2 regions of the Shewanella sp. 10N.261.52.F9 genome follow, and region 2 is predicted to be linked to the other one. Evidence: predicted binding sites of a transcription regulator. Region 2 holds the regulator's gene; the other holds the start of a gene.
What was found. Region 2 encodes ArgR, which controls arginine synthesis, uptake and breakdown. Its sites were predicted from a motif close to ANTGAATANNTATTCANT; they were not measured.

Region 1 (8,247 bases), on a different contig from region 2:
CAATTAAGCTCATGCCTTGGTCGCATAAGCTCTTATAAAGCATCATTAGCGGATCTTTTAGATCGCTTTCATGCCAAATAATATCTTTTGGATTAACGTCCGGCTGATGTCCTTCAAGTTTTTCATTGAGGTAATCGATGGTTGTTCTAAGCTTTTTACGCAGATCTCTAAGTACATCGCGGTAAGGTTCACAGCTATTATTGGTATAGGCTAACAACTCGTCATTAGCGCCTTCCATTGATAACTCATTCACCAATAGCACAACGTCTTTTAGATAAAGGCGCGCTGCAGTGTGACGGTTTCGATCAAGCACTTCTTGGGTAACAGTTGACGTGACAAATGGATTGCCGTCACGATCGCCACCCATCCAACTTGAGAATCTCACTGGGGCGATATCGATAGGTAACTGGGTATTGGTGCGCTCTTCAACTTGCTGGTTGAGTTGACGTAGAAAGTCAGGAACAGCTTGCCATAAAGAGGCTTCAATTGTGCTTAAGCCCCAGCGTGCTTCATCAACAGGAGTTGGGCGCTCGTTACGGATTTCATTGGTATGCCAGATTTGCGCAATAAGCTGACGCAAACGCAAATGGTGCTGTTTTTTCTCCTGCTCGGTAAGCTGAGTGTTCTCGAGTGCAGTTAATGAGTCGATTACTGCTGAGTATTTTTGAATTAAGGTACGACGAGAGATCTCAGTCGGGTGCGCCGTTAATACTAGATCAATATCGAGCGTCTTAAGACAAGCGAGTACTTTCTCTTGGTCGATGTTTCCACCAAGCATGCGTCCTAATAGTTGTTCTACAGGGTCGGGGACACAAACTAGCTCGTCACAATTACGGCTAATGGTATGGAATTGCTCAGCGATATTCGCAAGATTTAAAAATTGGTTAAACGCTTTAGCAAAGGGAACTAGCTCATCATCGCTTAAAGAAGAAAGCAAAGTCAGCATCTCTGTGCGAGACGCGTCATCGCCTTGGCGTGAGCTTTTTGCAAGATGACGGATCTGTTCAATTTTTTCTAGGAACGAGTCATCAAGATCGGTGCGGATTGTGTCACCTAAAATCTGCCCTAAGGTTCCAACGTTAGACCTTAGCGAGGCATACATGTCTACCATACGTGCTCCATATCGGTAAGCTAATCGATCACAATACCTAGCGGCGTTACGCTAGGCAATGGCCGAGATTAAAATATCCGGCTTGAATAGGCTTTATACCACTTTTTGAATATCAATCTTGTAGAGAGTATTCAATTTAGCCTATAAAGCGCCGAGAAATAACGATTTATTTTATACAGGCGTGATAAATCAGATTTTTTAATAGATCTTTTGTGCGCGCAATATAGCTAAGATCTAAATATTCATCAGGTTGGTGTGCCTGCTCGATACTGCCGGGACCGAGTACCAAGGTTTGGCAACCTAGCTGGCTAATATAGGGAGCTTCGGTTGCGTAGTTGACGACTTCAGGCTGACTGTCGCTCAGCTCTGCTACCAGCTTGGTCCAGCTGCCGTCTTTGTTATCTGCAAAAGGCTCTGAGCCTGGGTATAAAGGCGCCACCTGAACAGCTCTCGGATACTCACTGCAAATAGGCGCTAAGTAATTGGCTACCATTAGCTCTAAATCCGCTAAGGGTAAGCTTGGTATCGGGCGCAGATCGATATGTAAATCACAGCAACCACAAATTCTATTCGCGGCGTCACCGCCATGAATATGGCCAAAGTTCATGGTTGGGTAGGGGACACTAAAAGCCTCTTCACGATAGTTATCGGCTAAGTGTTGTTTTAGCTTGAGCAGTTGCCCAGTGACTTTATGCATGATCTCAATAGCATTAAGGCCTTTAGCTGGATCAGAGGAATGACCGCTGCGGCCAGTTACTCGGATGCCTTGAGTAAAGTGACCTTTATGCATATATACCGGTTTTAAGCTGGTGGGTTCACCAATAATTGCGTAGTCCGGTGCAATCGATTTCGCAGCGGCAAATGCTTTAGCGCCATTCATGGTGGTTTCTTCATCGGCGCTGGCCAAGATATGCAACGGACGCTTAAATTTGTCCATAGGTAGCTCTTGTAATGCTGCTAACACTAACGCGAAAAAACCTTTCATGTCACAAGTGCCTAAGCCGTACCAACGATTATCTTTTTCAGTTAAGAGAAAAGGATCTTGGCTCCAACGCCCCTCATCAAAAGGCACTGTGTCGGTATGACCTGCTAAAAGTAACCCTCCCTTACCTTGACCGAATGATGCGACTAAGTTGTGTTTATTACGTGTATTGGCAACAGGAACGGATTGGCATTGCATACCGAGATCTGAGAACCAAGTATGCAGTAGTTCTATGACCGCTTTATTACTCATATCTTGATCAGCTTCAAGCGCACTAATCGACGGTGCTGCAATCAGTTGGCTAAAACTGTTTTTAATTTGTGGAAGTGTTTTCATTAAAAAATACCTAAATATATATTCAAATATATTGCATAATTAATTTTGCGTGTTAGTCTATCAAACAGCTAAGGCAACTACCACAATTCAATGGTCTGTTTAATGAGAGTAATTATGTTCAATCTGGTTCAATTTATAGTAGTTAAGGTTATTTATACCCAATTCCTGCGACGATAGTCTTGTCATTAATGGTGTTCAGCCAGGGCTTAAGTTGTGCCCATTCTTTTTTTCGTTGTGTCATCTAATTTCAAGATTAAGGTTTTAAAGTCATAGACTATGAAAAATATAGCCATTATTGGCGCTAGTGGATACACAGGCGCACAGATTACTTCTCTTATAAATGCCGAAGCGAATTTATCAATTCAAGGTCTTTATGTTTCTGAAAACAGCCTAGATAAAGGTAAGCCTCTATCTGAGCTTTACCCTACATATAGCCATATTTCGTTATGTCTAAATCCTCTTACTGAAGATGCAAAGCACACTATAGTTGCTACGGCTGATGCGGTTGTTCTCGCGACCGATCATGCCGTGAGTTTACATCTGGCTGCTTGGTTTTATCAGCAGGGCGTCGCGGTGTTTGATTTGAGTGGTGCGTACCGGTTTAGCGATGTGGCGCAATACCCTAAGTGGTATGGTTTTACTCATGAATACCCTGAAGTGCTGGCTGATGCTGTTTATGGTTTAGCAGAATGGAATAGCGAGCAAATTGGCAAGAGCAAACTGATTGCGGTACCAGGTTGCTATCCAACAGCTTCACTGACTGCACTAAAGCCTATTGCACATCTGCTAACTGATGTTTTCCCGGTGATTAATGCTGTTAGTGGTGTCACTGGAGCAGGTAGAAAAGCGCAGCTTCATACCAGTTTTTGTGAAGTGAGTTTGACACCCTACGGTGTGCTTGGGCATAGACACCAACCTGAAATAGCGACTCAGTTAGGCCAAGAAGTTATTTTTACCCCTCATTTAGGCAATTTTAAACGCGGTATTCTTGCCACTATTACCGCCAAGCTCAAGCCTGGGACAAGCACTGGTGATGTAGCTCAAGCCTTCCAATATTACGACTCTGCCGAGCTGGTCACTGTAAAACACAATCAATTCCCTAAGGTAGACGATGTGGTACAAACCGCGAACTGCCACTTAGGCTGGAAGTTTGATGAAGCAACAGGATATCTCGTTGTTGTTAGTGCAATAGATAACTTAATGAAAGGGGCTGCAAGTCAAGCAATGCAGTGCATAAAGATTCATTTTGATACGCAAGATGGGCTGTAAGGTGGAAAAGCATATGACTGAAACTCACGGAGTAAGCGCTCAGGTTAAGCCTGTCATGATCCTTAAGGTTGGTGGCGCATTATTGCAATGCGAAATGGGCATGGCACGTTTAATGGACGCAGCTGCAACCATTATTAGCCAAGGCCAACCACTTATTATGGTTCATGGTGGCGGTTGTTTGGTTGATGAACAGCTAAAAGCGAATGGTATGGAGTCGGAAAAGCTCGATGGTTTAAGGGTTACGCCTGAGCAGCATATACCTATTGTTGTTGGTGCGCTGGCTGGCACCTCAAACAAAGTACTGCAAGCCGCTGCAATAAAAGCCGGTATTACTTGCTTGGGTATGAGCCTTGGTGACGCGGACATGATGACTGCAACGATTAAAGATCCGCAGTTAGGGCTGGTGGGCGAAGTTACCCCAAATGATGCTAGTTACCTTAATTTTGTTTTATCAAAAGGCTGGATGCCTATCATCAGCTCAATTGCTATTAGTGGCCAAGGTGAATTGCTTAACGTTAATGCTGATCAAGCGGCTACCGCATTGACTCAATTGGTATCTGGCTCTCTGGTGTTGTTATCGGATGTATCAGGTGTACTTGATGGTAAAGGGCAGTTAATTAGTAGCTTAAACCGCGCACAAGTTAATGAGTTAACCAAAGTTGGTGTCATTGAGAAAGGCATGAAAGTCAAAGTAGAAGCTGCGTTAGACGTTGCTGAATCCATGGGACAAGCCGTACAGATTGCCTCTTGGCGGCAGGCACAACAATTAATCGCATTATGCCAAGGTGAAACCGTTGGCACCCAGATCCAACCACAAAATCAGTAATAGCGGAGCTATTTTATGCAACATTTACTATCGATTAAAGATCTTAGCCAGCAAGCGTTACTTGACCTATTGGCACTGGCACAAACGATTAAAGCTAACCCTGCCGAGTATAGAAATGCATTAGACGGTAAGAGCGTGGTGATGCTATTTGAAAAGCCATCGCTAAGAACCCGAGTGAGCTTTGATATTGGTATTAACAAGCTAGGTGGCCACTGCTTATATCTAGATCAGCAAAATGGCGCACTCGGTAAACGTGAACCTGTATCTGATTTTGCGGCCAATATCTCATGTTGGGCCGATGCGATTGTGGCACGAACTTTTTTGCATTCAACCATTGAAGAGCTTGCTGAACACGGCACAGTGCCTGTGATTAATGCACTGTCAGATCTTTATCATCCTTGCCAAGGTCTGGCCGATTTTCTGACGTTAACCGAACAATACGGTGACGTTAGCAAGGTAAAACTTGCCTACGTAGGCGATGGCAATAACGTCACTCATTCGTTGATGTTTGGCGCAGCAATTTTAGGGGCTCAACTTACGGTTATTTGTCCTCCGGGTCACTTTCCTGATGGCAAGGTAGTGTGTGAAGCGCAAGAGCTGGCGGCAAAGCATGGCGGTAAGCTGATTTTAAGTTCTGATATTGCAGCGATTGAAGATCACGATGCGATTTATACCGATACTTGGATTTCTATGGGCGATAGCGCATCGATGGAAGAAATAGAAGCTAAATTTAAACCTTATCAAGTCAATGCTGAGTTGATGCAAAAAGCGGGTGCTAAACACTTTATGCACTGTTTACCCGCTTATCGTGAAGTGGAAGTGACAGCAGAGATTGTTGACGGTGAAGGCTCACTTATTTTGCATCAGGCTGAAAACCGTATGCATGCACAAAATGCGGTATTGGTAACGCTGTTAAGTTAATAATTTTATAAAAACAACCGTCAATTGGCGCTAGCGAATTGAGTACAAATCAGTAGTAGGAAAATAAAATGTCTAATCAAAATGCAGTATTAAATGCTCAGGCAGATATCAAAAAAGTCGTATTGGCGTATTCAGGTGGTTTAGATACCTCAGCGATTATTCCTTGGTTAAAAGAAACTTATAACAACTGCGAGATCGTGGCATTTTGTGCCGACGTGGGTCAGGGCGAAGCCGAGTTAGAAGGGCTATATGAAAAAGCCATCGCATCGGGTGCATCTGAATGCTATATCGTCGACCTAAAAGAAGAGCTGGTGGCCGATTATATTTACCCAACTATTGCGACCGGTGCTATTTACGAAGGTACTTACTTACTGGGTACTTCAATGGCGCGCCCAATTATTGCTAAAGCTCAGGTAGAGGTTGCACGTAAAGTGGGTGCTGATGCAGTTTGTCATGGTTGTACAGGTAAAGGTAACGATCAAGTGCGTTTTGAGGGTTGCTTTGCCGCGCTAGCGCCGGATCTAAAAGTGATTGCACCTTGGCGTGAATGGGAAATGGTAAGTCGTGAAGATCTACTTGATTACCTAGCTGAGCGTAATATTGCGACCTCTGCATCAGCGACTAAGATCTATAGCCGCGACGCTAACGCATGGCATATTTCTCATGAAGGCGGTGAGTTAGAAGATCCATGGAACGAGCCTTCAAAAGGTGTTTGGACCATGACTGTTGCACCAGAAGATGCGCCTAATCAACCAGAATACGTATCACTTGAGCTTGAGCAAGGCAAAGTCACCAAAGTTAATGGTGAAGCATTTAGTCCTTATAAAGCGCTGATGGTATTGAATGAAGTCGCCGGTGCTCACGGTGTGGGCAGAATAGATATTACTGAAAACAGACTCGTTGGCATGAAGTCACGTGGTTGTTACGAGACCCCTGGTGGTACGGTAATGTTTGCAGCATTGCGGGCAATAGAAGAATTAGTACTTGATAAGACTAGCCGTGAATGGCGTGAGCAAGTGGGCGCGCAGATGGCGCATCTAGTTTATGACGGTCGTTGGTTTACGCCACTATGTGAATCACTATTAGGCGCATCAAAGCCACTAGCAGATTTAGTTAATGGCGAAGTGGTGGTTAAGCTTTATAAGGGGCAAGCTAGCGTAGTGAAAAAGCGTTCACCAAATAGCTTGTATTCAGAAGAGTTTGCTACTTTCGGTGCCGATGATGTGTATAACCAAAAAGATGCCGAAGGCTTTATTCGTCTGTATTCGCTTTCAAGCCGGATCAGAGCATTGCACCAGCAAAAATAAGTCGTAGATCAATCAAAGTTAGTAAGCGCTAACATTAAGCGTGTTAGCGCATTAAAACATAGGCTTAAAGGCGGAATATTTCGCCTTGTATGATATAGAGGAAGTCAAAATGGCATTATGGGGCGGCAGATTTAGCCAAGAAAGCAGCGCACTGTTTAAACTTTTTAACGACTCATTACCGGTAGACTTCCGCCTTATTGAGCAAGATATCATTGGCTCAATCGCTTGGGCGAGCGCTATTACTCAGGTGGGTATTCTTACTGAACAAGAGTGTACTGAACTACATCAAGCACTTAATGAGCTACTGGGCGAGACCATCGATAATCCGGAGCTGATTATTGCTTCGGGTGCAGAAGATATTCATAGCTTTGTAGAGCAGTCGCTTATCGCCAAAGTCGGTGACTTAGGCAAGAAGCTGCATACCGGGCGTTCACGTAACGATCAGGTTGCTACCGATCTTAAGCTTTGGTGCAAAAAAGAAGGTGGTCAGCTACTTGGGTTGCTCACCAAGCTAAGAACAGCATTAATTGAGCTCGCGGAGCGTGAGTTAGATGCGGTTATGCCGGGCTATACGCATTTACAAAGAGCACAGCCAGTAGTATTTGGACATTGGTGCTTAGCGTATGTAGAAATGTTTGAGCGTGATATTAGTCGCCTACAAGATGCTTTAAAGCGTGCAGATACTTGCCCATTAGGTACAGGGGCTCTGGCCGGTACAGCCTATCCAATGGATAGAGTGAAGCTGGCACAATCGCTAGGTTTTGCATCGCCAACTTTAAATAGCTTAGATACGGTGTCTGATAGAGATCATGTGATTGAGATCTGTAGTGATGCTTCTATCAGTATGATGCATTTAAGCCGTATGGCTGAAGATCTGATCTTCTTTAACAGTGGTGAAGCGGGCTTTATCGATCTTGACGATGAAGTGACTTCAGGCTCTTCACTGATGCCACAAAAGAAAAACCCAGATGCATTAGAGTTGATTAGAGGTAAAACAGGCCGTGTATATGGCAGCTTAATGGGGATTTTAACCACCATGAAGGCGTTGCCACTTGCATATAATAAAGATATGCAAGAAGACAAAGAAGGCTTGTTTGATGTAATGGACAGCTGGTCAATTTGCTTAGAGATGGCAGCATTAGTATTGAGTGGCTTAAAAGTGAATCGCGAAAAGACTCTTAGCGCGGCAAAGCAAGGTTATGCTAACTCAACCGAATTAGCGGATTACTTGGTAGCTAAAGGGATGCCGTTTAGAGAAGCGCATCATGTTGTTGGTGAAGCGGTTGTAAGCGCGATTGCCAAGCAAACACCGCTAGAAGATTTAACCCTAGAAGAGTTACAAGCATTTAGTCCTGTGATTGAAGCAGATGTATATGATTGCTTAACTATCGAGTCTTGTTTAGCTAAGCGTGAAGCTTTAGGTGGGACATCATTGCCTCAGGTAAAGAGTGCCCTAGCGGTAAAGCAATCGAGCTAATTTAGTTTAAGTAGGCCA
Region 2 (8,247 bases):
CTTTTAAATTGTGGCAAATTAACCACAACTCAACATTAACTACTTAACGAATTCAATACCTAGCTGGATATCAGCTTGAAGCGTATCTAGCATTGCATCACGAGCTGATGCTTCAAATGCACTCACTTCGCCGTAAGCTAATACTTCTTCTACGCCATTTTTACCTAGTACAACAGGTTGTGCGAAGAATTCAGCATGTTCACTACCACCGTCAACGTAAGCGCACTCAACAACGTTTGCTTCACCTTGCAAGCCACGAACCAAAGACAGACCAAAACGACATGCAGCTTGCCCCATAGATAGAGTCGCGCTACCGCCACCGGCTTTAGCTTCAACAACTTCTGTCCCCGCATTCTGGATACGAGTCGTCAATGCAGCAACTTCTGCGTCAGTAAAGCTTACGCCTTCGACTTGAGAAAGTAGCGGCAAGATAGTCACACCGCTGTGACCACCAATAACAGGTACTTTAACATCAGCAACGTTCAAACCTTTAGCTTCAGCAACAAAGGTTTCAGAACGAATCACATCAAGAGTCGTGACACCGAATAAACGGTTTTTGTCATAAACACCTGCTTTTTTAAGCACTTCAGCAGCAATCGCTACCGTTGTGTTTACAGGGTTCGTAATAATACCGATCAGTGCCTTAGGGCTAGTCGCAGCACACTTTTCAACAAGGTTACGTACGATACCAGCATTAATATTAAATAGATCTGAGCGGTCCATGCCAGGTTTACGCGCAACACCTGCAGAGATAAGCACAACATCAGCACCTTCTAGTGCAGCAGTAGGATCTTCACCAGCAAAACCTTTCACTTCAACTGCCGTTGGGATGTGGCTAAGGTCTACCGCTACGCCAGGTGTAACTGGTGCGATATCGTATAGCGACAATTTAGAACCCGCAGGTAATTGAGTTTTTAACAGTAGGGCAAGCGCCTGGCCAATGCCACCAGCAGCTCCAAGTACAGCAACTTTCATAATTATCTCCGTCAATTCTCGGATTTTTGTGATTTAGATCTGTTTTTCCAATGCCGCAACAGTACTGGATTCACAATTAAATTTCAATTATCCCTTAGTCGTGTTCAATATAATCTAGAACCCTAATATAAAATGGAAATTGTAAAACCGAGTGGCTATAAGACCTGCAGCCCATTTTGACCTGTAGTTTAGCAGTTAAAAAATTAGAACAATCATTCTAACTTATATACACCACAGCCCCAAACAAGACTTTTCAATGAATTTTTATTCAGAAAAACGAATAATATTTGACAAAAAAAGCGAAAATAATCATCATGAAGCAGATCTTATTGAATAAAGAATAATAAAATATGCAAGCAAGTAAAAACCAAGATGATTTAGTTAGAACCTTCAAATCTATTTTGAAAGAAGAGCGATTTGGCTCTCAAAGCGAAATTGTTATCGCCCTACAAGCAGAGGGTTTTAGCAACATAAACCAATCTAAAGTCTCGCGTATGCTAAGCAAGTTCGGAGCCGTAAGAACCCGTAATGCTAAGCAAGAGATGGTTTATTGCTTACCTGCTGAATTAGGCGTCCCAACAGCTGGGAGCCCATTAAAGAATTTAGTACTCGATGTTGATCACAACCAAGCCATGATTGTCGTCAGAACAAGCCCCGGTGCAGCACAGCTTATTGCTCGCTTACTTGATTCAATAGGCAAACCAGAAGGTATTTTAGGAACTATTGCTGGAGATGATACTATTTTCATCTGCCCTTCAAGCATTCACAACGTTGAAGACACTCTAGAAACGGTTAAGTCACTATTTAATTACGCTGACTAAAGTACAATGACTCGATTGTGGGTTTAGCTTACAAATGCCGCGCTCATTCAGCACGGCATTTTTGTTTTAGTTGTTATCTATCCAGTTAAATCAAGACGAAGTCCGAGTAATCAGGAGCATTTGATTTATAATCACCAATAGTCACAATGTCAGTGAAAGTCGCACGACTAAAGAATAAATGCCGCACAATTAATGAGTTACCAACTATAAACAGTTAACTTCTATTGATTAATATCTCGTCCATATACAAAGTCTTACTACCAGTGATGACTCTTGAAGCTCCATTAGCTTCTACATGCTAATTCAGACAGATTAACTACCCACTTGCCTAGAACGAAAGCAAACTCTTCGCCGCCGCCAAACAGGTTTAAGACGCTAAAATTGTTCTGTAGCCATCTTACTCAAAACAATCTTTATACAATATATTGCATAGGATCTTTTTTCTTAAGCCGCAATAGTGATAACCTTGAAGCACAGTATTGTGAGTCGAGGGTGGATGATGAACAAAAGCAAAATAATAAATATCAATGATATATGCTGGGAATCTTGGCAGCACGAAGAGCGATATGCCAGCGAACAAAAACATATAGGTGACACTGCAGGTGGTGAAAAAATTGGCGTTACTATGGAGCGCTTAGCACCAGGTAAGTCTTCATCTGTTGCCCATTACCATACTAAAGAAGAAGAGCATATCTATGCTATGCATGGTGAAGCGACTCTTTACATCGATGGTGAAGCTCACCCTTTTAGCCAAGGAGAGTATATTTGTTTCAATGCTGATACAGGGATCTCACATAATCTAGTCAATCATAGTGAGCAAGATTTCGTATTCCTTGTAGTAGGTAATAGAGACATACACGATGTTGTTGTGTACCCAGAAAATAACAAGGTTCTGGTAAAATCAGTCAATGAAGTTTATGCCAAACGCCCAACTAACTACTGGGATAAAGATGGCGTAGAAAACCAGTAATGACTCTTTCAAAGCTATAAAAAAACGCACTCTAGGTGCGTTTTTTAGTTTAACTCAATTGAATTAAGCGGTGATCATAAAATCTAAAGACGGCGCAAAGAATGAAGAGCCGGTTAACGCTTGTGTAAAGTGCATTAAATGATCATGGTTACCTTCACCGTCGCCGTGCACCATACTTTCAAGCATTTTTTCAAAGTTCACTGAATTGTGACAGATTGAAATAAACATCAATCCCTGCTCTTTAACTGATCCGTAAGGCATACTCTGCCTTAAAATCTCCATAGACTTACCGTCGCTATCTTTTAAATTAACGCGCTTAATATGGCTAGTCAGCGGCTTATCTGCTGAGGCATATTCAATATTGTCAGCTTTAGTTCGGCCAATAACATCTTCTTGTTTCTTAACCGGTAAGCGATTCCACTTACTCAGATTATGAGCAAACTTTTGCACATGAATATAACTGCCACCTTTAAAACGGCTATCTTCTTCGCCGATTAATGCCACTTCTTGACGACTACGACCTTTAGGGTTCTCAGTGCCATCGACAAAACCTGTTAAGTCACGGGCATCCATAAATCTAAAGCCGCGTTCTTCATCAACTAGCTCAACTAGGCCTTCAAACATTTGGTTAACTTCGTTTGCTACCAAATGCAGAATATCAAAACGGTCACAACGGATGTGTACAAACAGATCATACTCGATAGCCGGTGCATCTCGGTTATCGCGATTCATCGCAGGAAAAGGCTTTAGCTGCTCAGGTCGAGCACTAGGATATAAAGTGTCCCAATAGTTTGCGCCAATGGCAACAAAACCATTAAATGCACTATCAGAATATTGATCAGCCAACTCATAAATATACTGAGCAACGTTCGCCACACAAGGGCGCATATCAGACTCAACATTGTCGTTAGCATTAAACATTAAATAGACACTGTGCAAGTTCCCTTCTGCACATACTCCAAGCTGTTCACGCGGCATAACCTGACTATCCATTATTATAAGTAACCCTTTTGCTGAATTTAATTTCGGCAACATTATGTACAACTTTAGTCATTAATATCATTAACTGACGCACAATAACTAGAATTAAAACAGAAATGTTGGTTATCGCGCAGGTTTAGATCACGAACAAATTGCGTTACATCTCACAATATTTGCCGCATCAGGTATATTCGCTAGCAAATAACACCTTTGAAGCTGTCGTCATTAGTTAAAGCCTGCCGCCTTTTGGCTAGTTTATACCCTTTAGCTAAACCTAAACTTAAACAAAACCTTCGTTTTACACTTTCACTAGAACAAAACTAGATTTTGATTTTGATAAGTTATCGCTACCCGCTGCCCTTGTACAAAATCAAGGTTAGTGCTGTGAACCTCTAATGTGCTTTCAGCTACCTTAATCTTATATTGACAAACATTGCCCAAAAAACGACGTTCAAGCACCTCACCGGCTCCGCTATCTTCACTCGCTAAATGCAGATGTTGTGGTCTTAATAAGATCTCTGTGTCTGTGCCTATGCTTAATGACAACGCCTGCTTGCTCGCAATAAGTCCGATCGAGGTTTCTACATGGTTGCTGTCTACAACGCGGGCTTTTAAATAGTTGCCAGTACCAAGAAAGTCCGCCACGTACTTATCAGACGGTGTAGCATAAAGGCTCTCTGCATCGCCACATTGCACTATTCGCCCTTCATTAAATAACGCCAGTTTATCAGCAAATACAAACGCTTCATCTTTACTGTGAGTTACAAACACTGCACTGACATTGTGCTTTTTAAGAATATCACGGATCTCTAGCATCATTTCTCGGCGCACTTTGGCATCGATATTCGAAAATGGCTCATCGAGCAACAGCACTTCAGGCTCATAGGCCAAAGCTCTGGCAATCGATACCCTTTGCTGCTGACCGCCTGATAACTCATGAGGATAACGCTTAGCTAACCCCTCTAGCTTAACAAGGGCAAGCATCTCTTCTAATCGAGCTTTACGTAGCTGTTTATTACGAGTTTGGACGCCAAATAAAATATTTTCGGCAACAGTAAGATGCGGAAATAACGCATAATCTTGAAAGATCATCCCGACACCACGCTTCTCACTGGCAATAAACTGATGCTTATCGGCAACCACTCTATTATTGATAGTAATTGAGCCTTGGCTGATAGCCTGTAAACCGGCAATAGCCCGTAATAAAGTTGTTTTACCACAGCCACTTGGGCCTAGCAGTGCCACGATTTCGCCTTTTTCAACAGTAAGATCTAAGCCTTTTAAAATCACTTGCCCTTGGTAATCACTAAACACTTGTTGTATTGCTAATGTCGCCATATTAATTATCTTGCTCCAAGGAACGATTCAGATAGATAAGCGGAATTAGGCCAACTAGCACAATAACAATTGCTGCTAACGCCCCGTGCTCAAGTTGCTCATCCGATACAAACTGATATACATAAGTCGCTAAATTTTCAAAGCCTATAGGCCTGAGTAATAATGCTGCGGGTAACTCTTTCATGCATTCGATGAAGACCAACAATAACCCAGCAAAAATACCTTTTCGAAGCAGTGGAATATGCACTAAACGCAACAAATTCATCGGCTTTAACCCCATGGTTATGCCAGCCATATCAAGCGATGGCGAAATGCGTTTATAACTATTTTCGATACTGCCGATGGCTATTGCCGCAAAGCGAATGCAAAATGCGCACACTATAATAAAACTACTTCCAGTAAAGATTAAACCGGGTCCCTGAACACCAAAGTACACGGCTATGTCGTCAATCGCGAAATCAATTACGGTAAAAGGCACTAATATACCTATCGCTAGCACAGTACCAGGTAATGCGTACCCCGTTGAAGCTAACCGTGAAGGCAAAATATCTGCTCGCCGCGGGCTAATTCGGCGAATAAACATCAGCAAAATACCGATAGCAACACAAACAACACTCGCCACCATGGCTATCCACAAACTATTAAAACTGTATTCAAAAAACTCATCATTCCAGCTTTCAGCGAAATAGCCATAAGCGTATTGCAATAAAATGATGAAAGGCAGTAAAAACGCCAACACCAGCAAGATACTGCAATAACCCAGAGCCACCATAGCTTTGGCACCTTTCAAAGGGTAAATATCCAACTCACCGGGAGTTGATTGTTTTTGAAATAGCTTTTGTTTGCGACGGGCAAATCGCTCAAAACCCACCATGGCAAAAATCACCAACAACATTATGGTTGATAACTTAGCTGCTGCCGTCAAACTGCCGTATTCAAACCAAGTATCGTATACAGCCGTGGTTAACGTAGGCACTGCAAAATAGCTAACGGTAGCAAAGTCTGCTGCAGTTTCCATAGCAACTAACGCCGCGCCGACAGCAAATGCGGGCCGAGCCATAGGGAGGCTTAAACGCCAAAAGCTTTTCCAAGGCCCACAGCCCATCACTCGAGTCGCTTGGCTTAAACTGGCTGATTGCTCCATAAAGGCGGTTCTTGCCAGTAGGTAGATATAGGGAAATAACACTAACGCTAACATAATAGCAGCGCCGCCCAGCGAGCGAACTTCAGGAAAATGATAATCTTGCGGCGATTGCCAAGCAAAAAAAGCCCGTAAGCTTCGTTGAATAGGACCAGCATAATCAAGCAAGTCGGTATACACATAAGCGACAACATAAGCAGGCATCGCTAATGGAAGTAATAAAGCCCATTGAAAAATACGTCTACCGGGAAAATCACATTTAGCCACCAGCCAAGCGGCAGGGATAGCGATAATTAACGAGCCTAGCACCACCCAAAACATCAGCCATAAGCTGTTACTAATATAGGTAGGCAACACGGTATTAAAAAGGTGGGGAAACACAGATTCGTCAGGCATAAGTGCCTGACCAATGAGTGCGATAAGTGGCATTATAATTAACAATGCCAAGGTGTAGCTCGTGACAGACCAGCCCTTGGCTAAGCCTAAAACCATAATTTTAACTACCTAAGTAAACGAAACAATGCGTTGTTAGAAACAAGAAAACCTATCTTATTGCCATCAGCATAAGATAGGTTCAATGAGGTGTTTCATTGGCGCCCACATATTACTAGCTTATAGCCAGTTTGGCGTAGTCTACGCCTAACGTGTTAGCTCAACCTTAAACAACTTTATCACTAAGTTACAGATCAAATTTTACTTCATCGAGCAATTTAATCGCAGCGCTGTGATATTCAGCTAGCTTGTAAATAGGCAAGTCGTCTGCTTTAAACTCACCCCAAGAAGCAACTAGCTTAGACGGTGCAACATCGACCTTAACTGGGTATTCGAAGTTAACTTCAGCATAAGTTTGCTGAGCTTTATCGCCTGATAAAAACTCCATCAACTTAAGCGCTGCAGCTTGGTTCTTTGAATGTTTTGCCATTGCCATGCCAGAAACGTTGATATGTGAACCACGGTTGTCTTGGTTAGGAAAATTAATCTCTATCGCATCAGCCCAAACCTTTTGTTTTGGATCTTGCAACATCTTACCTAAGTAATAACTGTTACCAATTGCCAAATCACATAAACCTTCACTTACTGCTTTGACCTGCGCTCTATCATTACCTTGTGGCTTACGCGCTAAGTTTGCTTTCCAGCCTTCTAACCATGTTTTGGTTTCTTGCTCGCCATGATGAGCAATCATAGACGCAACCAATGACACATTATATGGGTGCTTACCGCTGCGAGTACAAATCTTACCTTTGTACTTAGGATCGGCTAAATCTTCATAGTTAATATCAAGCTTACCAAGTCTGTCTTTTGAAGAGTAAATATTACGAACCCGCATAGTCAATGCATACCACTCATCATCTGGAGAGCGATATTTAGCTGGAATATTTTGTTTTAGAGTGTCGCTTTTAGCTGGTACAACTAAGTCTTTTTCAACCAGTTCCATTAGACGGTAAAAGTCTGACGTCAACACAATATCAGCCTTAGACAAGCGACCTTCGCGCATCATACGCTCAGCAATACCTTTTTTTGAAAACACCACATCAACACCGATGCCAGTCTCTTTGGTAAAGTCAGCTAAGATAGGTTCGATAAGAAAAGCTTGGCGATAGGAGTATACGGTTAAGTTTTCTGCAGCATTGGCTATTGATGCAAAACAGGCAAACCCCATTACAGCTAAACTCTTTATTACTTTCATTACTTCTCTCCCTTGAACAATATCTGACACATCATTGATTGATAGTGATAACAATTCTCAATTGCACAAAGGGTAATCAAAACTGACCTTAACAGCAAGTGTTTGTGCTCAAATTTAGCAAACAATTTACCCTTGATTAACATCAGCAAACGCTTAACTTATAAATGTTTATATCCAATTTATAGCCACATGCTTATAACTCTAACACCAACAACTCTTAGTGAGGTGAAGTCATGGTGAAGATTGGTTTTATTGCTATCTTCTTATGCCATATCTCCAAGGCTGGCACTAGATTGCGCCATAATAATTGCGGATGACGAAAATCTAAGTAATC

Region 1: the regulator ArgR is predicted to act here: its motif matches at 2,439-2,456, upstream of argC (N-acetyl-gamma-glutamyl-phosphate reductase).

Annotation. Positions count from the first base shown of each region.
Region 1 is NZ_JBFRNX010000003.1:3,960-12,206, forward strand. It holds gene ppc (phosphoenolpyruvate carboxylase) at 1-1,111, opposite strand, end outside; gene argE (acetylornithine deacetylase) at 1,278-2,429, opposite strand; gene argC (N-acetyl-gamma-glutamyl-phosphate reductase) at 2,706-3,698, shown strand; gene argB (acetylglutamate kinase) at 3,712-4,524, shown strand; gene AB4298_RS02420 (ornithine carbamoyltransferase) at 4,540-5,445, shown strand; gene AB4298_RS02425 (argininosuccinate synthase) at 5,514-6,752, shown strand; gene argH (argininosuccinate lyase) at 6,862-8,229, shown strand.
Region 2 is NZ_JBFRNX010000013.1:76,633-84,879, forward strand. It holds gene mdh (malate dehydrogenase) at 40-975, opposite strand; gene argR (transcriptional regulator ArgR) at 1,326-1,796, shown strand; gene AB4298_RS09420 (cupin domain-containing protein) at 2,293-2,766, shown strand; gene AB4298_RS09425 (Dyp-type peroxidase) at 2,830-3,759, opposite strand; gene AB4298_RS09430 (ABC transporter ATP-binding protein) at 4,057-5,085, opposite strand; gene AB4298_RS09435 (ABC transporter permease) at 5,087-6,718, opposite strand; gene AB4298_RS09440 (Fe(3+) ABC transporter substrate-binding protein) at 6,906-7,913, opposite strand; gene AB4298_RS09445 (glutathione S-transferase family protein) at 8,131-8,247, opposite strand, start outside.